Linked DNA regions of Sediminicoccus sp. KRV36. The protein of the gene in region 1 interacts with the protein of each later gene in a pairwise test. Links are inferred from orthologs where the notes say so. Each region holds a gene or a part of one and is shown on either strand. Other genes may lie near its edges. The genes, in order: LHU95_RS02160 and murG.

What was found.
Region 2: the proteins of LHU95_RS02160 (region 1) and murG interact in binary tests that used the Escherichia coli proteins (3 or more experiments, as listed by UniProt). The link is inferred for Sediminicoccus sp. KRV36 from one-to-one orthologs.

Annotation. Positions count from the first base shown.
Region 1 is NZ_CP085081.1:453,311-456,619, forward strand. What follows is about bases 280-3,278. They hold LHU95_RS02160 (RNA methyltransferase), read left to right. Parts: upstream 280-1,384; coding sequence 1,385-2,173; downstream 2,174-3,278. Other genes in these bases: LHU95_RS02150 (cytochrome P450), read left to right, coding at 280-355; LHU95_RS02155 (Ldh family oxidoreductase), read left to right, coding at 352-1,392; LHU95_RS02165 (MlaE family lipid ABC transporter permease subunit), read left to right, coding at 2,229-3,278. Outside these bases: more of LHU95_RS02150, read left to right, coding at 1-279; more of LHU95_RS02165, read left to right, coding at 3,279-3,309.
Region 2 is NZ_CP085081.1:1,272,512-1,275,599, reverse strand. What follows is about bases 311-3,088. They hold murG (undecaprenyldiphospho-muramoylpentapeptide beta-N-acetylglucosaminyltransferase), read left to right. Parts: upstream 311-1,030; coding sequence 1,031-2,146; downstream 2,147-3,088. Other genes in these bases: murC (UDP-N-acetylmuramate--L-alanine ligase), read left to right, coding at 2,146-3,088; LHU95_RS05695 (putative peptidoglycan glycosyltransferase FtsW), read left to right, coding at 311-1,019. In the rest of the region: more of LHU95_RS05695, read left to right, coding at 1-310. UniProt on the Escherichia coli protein: Cell wall formation. Catalyzes the transfer of a GlcNAc subunit on undecaprenyl-pyrophosphoryl-MurNAc-pentapeptide (lipid intermediate I) to form undecaprenyl-pyrophosphoryl-MurNAc-(pentapeptide)GlcNAc (lipid intermediate II).

The DNA.
Region 1 (3,309 bases):
GACCGAGGTGGCGGGCGTGCCAGTGCCCCGCGGGAGCCTCGCCTGCATCGCGCCCTGGGTGCTGCACCGGCATCGGGCGCGCTGGGAGGCGCCGGATGAATTCCGCCCCGAGCGCTTCCTGCCCGGCGCGCCGGCCCCGGCCCCCTTCACCTACCTGCCCTTCGGCCACGGGCCGCGGCATTGCGTCGGTGAGGCGATGACGCTGCATGCCAGCATGATCCTGCTGGCAACGCTCGCGCAGCGCTTCCGGCTGCGCGCCTTGCCGGGCCATCGCCCGGCCCCGCGCGCCGGGCTGACGCTCAGCCTGGCGGCGCGGCTGCCCATGCGGCTGGAGCGGCGCGCATTGCCCCCATGACTGATCCGGGCTTCAACCGCCCGATGAGCGACACGCCCCGCCTTTCCCTCGCCGATGCCCGCAGCCTTGCGGCCGCTGCACTCAGCGCCGCCGGTGCCAACCCGGACATGGCCGCGCTGACGGCGGCCGCACTGGTCGCCGCCGAGGCCGAGGGCCAGGGCGGGCATGGCCTGTCACGCGTCGGGATGTATGCGGGCTTCCTGCGCGAGGGGCGCGCCGATGGCGCGGCGGTGCCCCGCGTGACCAGGCAGCGCGGTGGCGCGGCGCTGGTGGATGCCGGCAATGGCCTCGCCTATCCGGCGCTGCACCTGGCCGAGGCCGAGGCGGCGCGCCGCGCGGCCGAGCATGGCGTGGCCTTCATCGCCATCACCAACAGCCATCACGCGGGCGCCATGGCGCTGCCGGTGCGGCGCCTGGCGCAGCAGGGTCTGGTGGCGCTGGCCTTCACCAACTCGCCCTATGCGATGCCGGTGCCGGGGGGCAGGCGCCCGCTGCTGGGCACCAATCCGGTCGCGGCGGCCTTTCCGCGCCGGAATGCCGCGCCGATGGTGGTGGACCTGGCACTTTCCGAAGTGGCGCGCGGAAAGATCATGGTCGCCGCCAAGGAGGGCCGTGCCATTCCGGAGGGGTGGGCGCTGGATGCGGAAGGGCAACCCACGACGGACGCCAAGGCCGCGCTGGATGGCGCGATGCTGGCCATGGGTGGCACCAAGGGTGCCGCGCTGGCGCTGGTGGTCGAGGTGCTGTGCGTGGCCCTCGGCGGTGCGGCTTTCGGCTTCGAGGCGGATAGCTTCTTCGCGCCCTCCGCCCATCCGCCGCGCCTGGGCCATGCCCTGCTGGCGGTGGATCCCGGGGCGCTGGCGGGCCAGGAGGCCTTCTTGGACCGCATGGAGGCGGTGGTGGCCGCCATGCTGGGCGATGCGGGGGTCCGGCTGCCCGGCGCTCGGCGCGATGGCCTGAGCGCACGGGCCGAGGCTGAGGGGATCGCCGTGCCCGCCGCACTCCTCGCGCAGCTGCGGGCCATGGCCCATGTCTGAATTCAGCGGCGGCTACGGGCCGTCCAGCTTCCCGCCGCCGCACCCACGCCGGCCCGACCCGCAGCGCATCTGCGGCGTGAATGCCGTGCGCGCCCTGTTCATCCGCCGGCCCGAGGCGGTGCAGCGCCTGCATTACCTGGCCGAGCGCCGCCCCGTCGCCGGCCCGCTCTGCCGCTATCTGGCGCGGCACCAGAAGGCGTATCGGGAGGTGCTGTCCGACGAACTCGCGCGCATCGCCGGCACGGAGCATCATGGCGGCATCGTCGCCATCGCCGATCCGCGGCGGGCGCTGCCGATCCCCACGCCGCCGCCGCCAGCCCTGTTCGCGGCCCCCGTGCTGCTGGTGCTGGATGGCATCGGCAATCCGCATAACCTGGGCGCCATCGCCCGGGCTGCCGCCTTCTTCGGCGCCAAGGCGCTGCTGCTCTCGGGCGATGCGCGCCAGGCGGACCTGTCCGACGCCGCCTTCCGCACCTCCGAAGGCGGGCTGGAGCATCTGGCGGTCTATCGCGCCGAGGATCTGGGCAGCACGCTGCGCCGGCTTTCGGGGCAGCTGCACATCGTGGGCGCCGTCGCGACGGGCGGCTTGCCGCCGGCGCGCATTGCCCGGACCAAGCCCATCGCGCTGGTGATGGGGGCCGAGGAAACCGGCCTCACGCCCGACATCCTGGCCTGCTGCGCCGAGCGCGTGACGCTGCCCGGCTCCGGCCTCGTCGAGAGCCTCAATGTCGCGGCGGCAACCGCGGTGCTGCTGCATGCGTTGCTTCCCGGCCAGGCATGAAGGCCGCCCAATTTCCTTGAACGCCCCCGTCCCGGACGTGCATCTTTCGGAGAGCATGCCCGTTGATTCATTCAGCTCCGAAACGACTGGCGGGCGCCTCCGGCTGCGCTTTTCCGGCGTGCTCGATACCGCTGAGGCCGCCGGGCGCTGGCAGGAGGCGATGCGCGCCGCCCGGGGGGCCGCCCAGATCACCATTGATGCGCGCGGCGTCACCCGGCTGGATTCCGGCGGGGCGGCGTTGCTGGTCAGCCTGGCCCGCGCCGGGACCGCCCAAGCTGGAGGGCCAGGAGAGGCTGCGGAGGCCGACGCCGGGGCCGAGTGGGAGGAGCCCGAGGACGCCGCCGCCCGCGCCGCCCTGGCCCGCTTCCGCGCGGCCGTCGCCACCGAGCCGCCACCGCCCAAGCCCAAGCCCTTCCAGCCGCTGACCAATATCGGCGCGGCCACGCTCGGCCTGCTGCGCCGCTTCGCCGAGCGGATGAACTTCCTGGGCGAGACGGTGCTGGCCACAGCCCGCATCGTGCCGCGCCCCTGGCGGCTGCGCTGGGCCGAACTGTTGCGCCACCTGGATGAGGCCGGCACGCGGGCCTTTCCGCTCTGCATCCTGCTGGGCACGCTGATCGGCGTGATCCTGGCCTTTCAATCCTCGGTGCCGATGCGGCAATTCGGCGCGGAGATCTTCATCCCGCAGCTGGTCGGCATTTCACTGACGCGCGAACTGGGGCCGTTGCTCGCCTCAATCATCCTCGCCGGGCGCACCGGCTCGGCCTATGCGGCCGAGCTCGGCACCATGCGGGTGAATGAGGAGGTGGACGCGCTGCGGATCATGGGCCTCGACCCCGTCGCGTGGCTGGTGGTGCCGCGCATCATCGCCTCCATGCTGGTCATGCCGGCCCTGACCATGGTGATGAATGTCACGGGCATCATCGGCATGATGATGGTGATGAGCGCGCTGGGCTTCCCGCCGGTGGCGGTGCTGAACCAGCTGGAGCAATGGCTCTCCATCGAGGATCTGGCCGGCGGGCTGGGCAAGGCCGCGGTGTTCGGGCTCGCCATCGGCTATATCGGCTGCCATGCGGGGCTCTCGGCCGGGCGTGGGCCGCGCGCGGTGGGCGATGCGGCGACCGGCGCCGTGGTGG
Region 2 (3,088 bases), 820 kb from region 1 along the record:
CGCAGCGCATCGGCGCCGCCTCCCGCCACATGTTCCTGGAACGGCAGGTCTTCTATTCGACGCTCGCGGTGCTGGTGATGGTGGGCTGTTCGCTGCTCAATCCGCGCTGGGTGTTGCGCCTGGCCATCCTGGGTGCGCTGGGCGCCTTGGCGCTGACGGCGCTGACGCTGGTGGCCGGCACCGAGATCAAGGGCGCGCGGCGCTGGCTTTCGCTGCCGGGCATGTCGCTGCAACCCTCGGAGTTTCTCAAGCCCTGCCTCGCTGTCGTGTGCGCCTGGCTGATCGCGGAAGGCAAGCGCAGCCGGCGCTTCCCGGGGCTCATCCTGGCCTTCCTGATCATCGGCGTGGTGGCTGTGCTGCTGAAGCAGCAGCCGGATATCGGCATGCTGGCGGTGATTGTCGCGGTGTTTCTGGCGCAGGTCTTCGTCTCGGGCATCAACCTGATGTGGGTGGTTGCGGGGGCTGGCGGCGTCGCGGGGCTGGCGGTGCTGGCCTTCACCCTGCATGGCCATGTGCGCTCCCGCGTGCAGCGCTTCCTCGATCCCGAGGCAGGCGATAATTTCCAGATCCGCATGTCGCTGGAAGCCTTCGGCAATGGCGGCTTGCTGGGGCGCGGCCCGGGCGAAGGGCGCGTGAAGGATGCGCTGCCCGATGCCCATGCGGATTTCGTGTTTCCCGTGGCGGCGGAGGAATTCGGCCTGGTCGCCTGCCTCATCATCCTCGCCATCTTCGCCTTCGTGGTGATCCGCGGGCTGCTGCGCCTGATGAATGAGCGCGACGTATTCCTGTCCCTGGCAGCCACCGGGCTCCTGGTGCAATTCGGCCTGCAGGCCTTCATCAACATGGGCTCCTCGCTGCACCTCATCCCGACCAAGGGGATGACGCTGCCCTTCGTGAGCTATGGTGGCTCCTCTTCCATCGCGCTCGCCATCGGCATGGGCTTCCTCCTGGCGCTGACACGCCGCCGCAGTGCGCGGACGGAGGATTCGCAACCCTTCGCCCACGCCGTGCCGACATGAGGGGCCCGGCCATGCGTCCCATCGCCATCGCCGCCGGGGGCACCGGCGGGCATCTCTTTCCGGCCGAGGCGCTGGCCGCCGAGCTCTCCGCGCGCGGCGAACGCATCGTGCTCTTCACCGACGCGCGCTCCGCCGCCTTTGACAGCCCGGCCTTCGCCAATGCCGAGCGCTTCGTGCTGCGCGGCGAAGGGATCGCCGGGCGCAGCCTGCTGCGCGCCGCGCGTGGCGCCGCGCTGCTGGCCTCAGGCACGCTGACAGCGCGGCGGCTGTTGAAACAGCTGGACGCCGCCGCCGTGGTGGGGTTCGGCGGCTATCCGGCGATCCCGCCGGCGCTGGCGGCTCTCACGCTTGGCGCGCGCAAGCCCGCGCTGATCCTGCATGAGCAGAACGCCGTGCTGGGCCGCGCCAATCGCGCCTTGGCGACCCGGGCCGATATGCTCGCCCTGGCCTACGAGGACACGGCGCGGGTGCCCGCCGGGGCACGGACCAGCTGGGTGGGCAATCCGGTGCGGCCGGCGCTGGCCGCCCTGGCCGGTGCGGGCTATCCGCCGGCCAATGGCCCGCTGCGGCTGCTGGTCACGGGGGGCTCGCTCGGCGCGCGGATTTTCGCCGATCTCGTGCCCGCGGCGATTGCCGCCCTGCCGGAGGCCATTCGTGGCCGGCTGCTGATTGCCCAGCAATGCCGCGTGGAAGATCTGGAGCGCGTGCGCGCCGCCTATTCCGAGACCGGCATTCCGGTGGAGCTCTCGCCCTTCTTTCCCGACATCGCGGGCCGGCTGGCGGGCGCCCATCTGGTCATCGCCCGCGCCGGCGCCTCCACCGTGGCCGAAATCGCGTGCGCGGGGCGCCCTTCCCTGCTGGTGCCACTGCCCTCCGCGATTGACAATCACCAGGTGGCCAATGCGCGCGCGCTTGAGGCCGCCGGCGCCGCGCTGGTGCTGACCCAGGCCACGACGAATCCGGCGCGGCTGACCCAACTGCTGGCAGAATGGCTGGGGTCACCGGAAAGGCTTGCCGAAGCGGCCCAGGCTGCGGCATCCCTGGCGCGCCCCCAGGCGGCACGCGAACTCGCCGACCTCGTCCTTGCCCATGCCGCCCGAACCCAATCGCTCCAGGAATCACGCTGATGCGCGCGCTGCCACTCTCCATCGGGACGATCCATTTTGTGGGCATCGGCGGCATCGGCATGTCGGGCATCGCTGAGGTGCTGCACAATCTCGGCTACGCGGTGCAGGGCAGTGATATCGCCGAAGGCTACAATGTCACGCGCCTGCGCGAGGCCGGCATTCCCGTCATGATCGGCCATGCCGCCGAGAATCTTCGCAACGCGCAGGTGGTGGTGGTCAGCACGGCGGTGAAGCGCGACAACCCGGAGGTCCAGGCCGCGCGGCGCCGGCTGTTGCCGGTGGTGCGGCGCGCCGAGATGCTGGCGGAACTCATGCGCCTCAAATGGGGCATCGCGGTCGGCGGCACCCATGGCAAGACGACGACCACAAGCCTCATCGCCTGTGTGCTGGAGCAAGCCAAGCTCGACCCCACTGTCATCAATGGCGGCATCATCAATGCCTATGGCACGAACACGCGCATGGGCACGGGCGAGTGGATGGTGGTTGAGGCGGATGAGAGCGATGGCAGCTTCCTGCGCCTGCCGAGCACCGTCGCCGTCGTCACCAACATGGATGCCGAGCACCTCGACCACTGGGGGACCGAGGAGGCGATGCGCGAGGGCTATGCGCAATTCGTCGGCAATATTCCCTTCTATGGCTTTGCCGTCCTTTGCGCCGACCATCCGGCCGTGCAGGCGATGATTCCCAAGCTGGATCGCCGGCTGGTCACCTATGGTTTCTCGCCGCAGGCCGATGTGCGCGCCGAAAAACTGCTCACCAATCGCATGGGCGCCAGCTTCGAAGTGACGGTGCAGGACCGCGTCAGCGGCCGCGCGCGCACCATGCAGCCCTTCCGCCTGCCGATGCTGGGCAGCCACAATGTGCAGAATGCACTGGCCGCCATCGCGGTCGGTGTCGAGATGGATGTACCCGAGGATGTGATCCGCGCCGCATTGGCCGGTT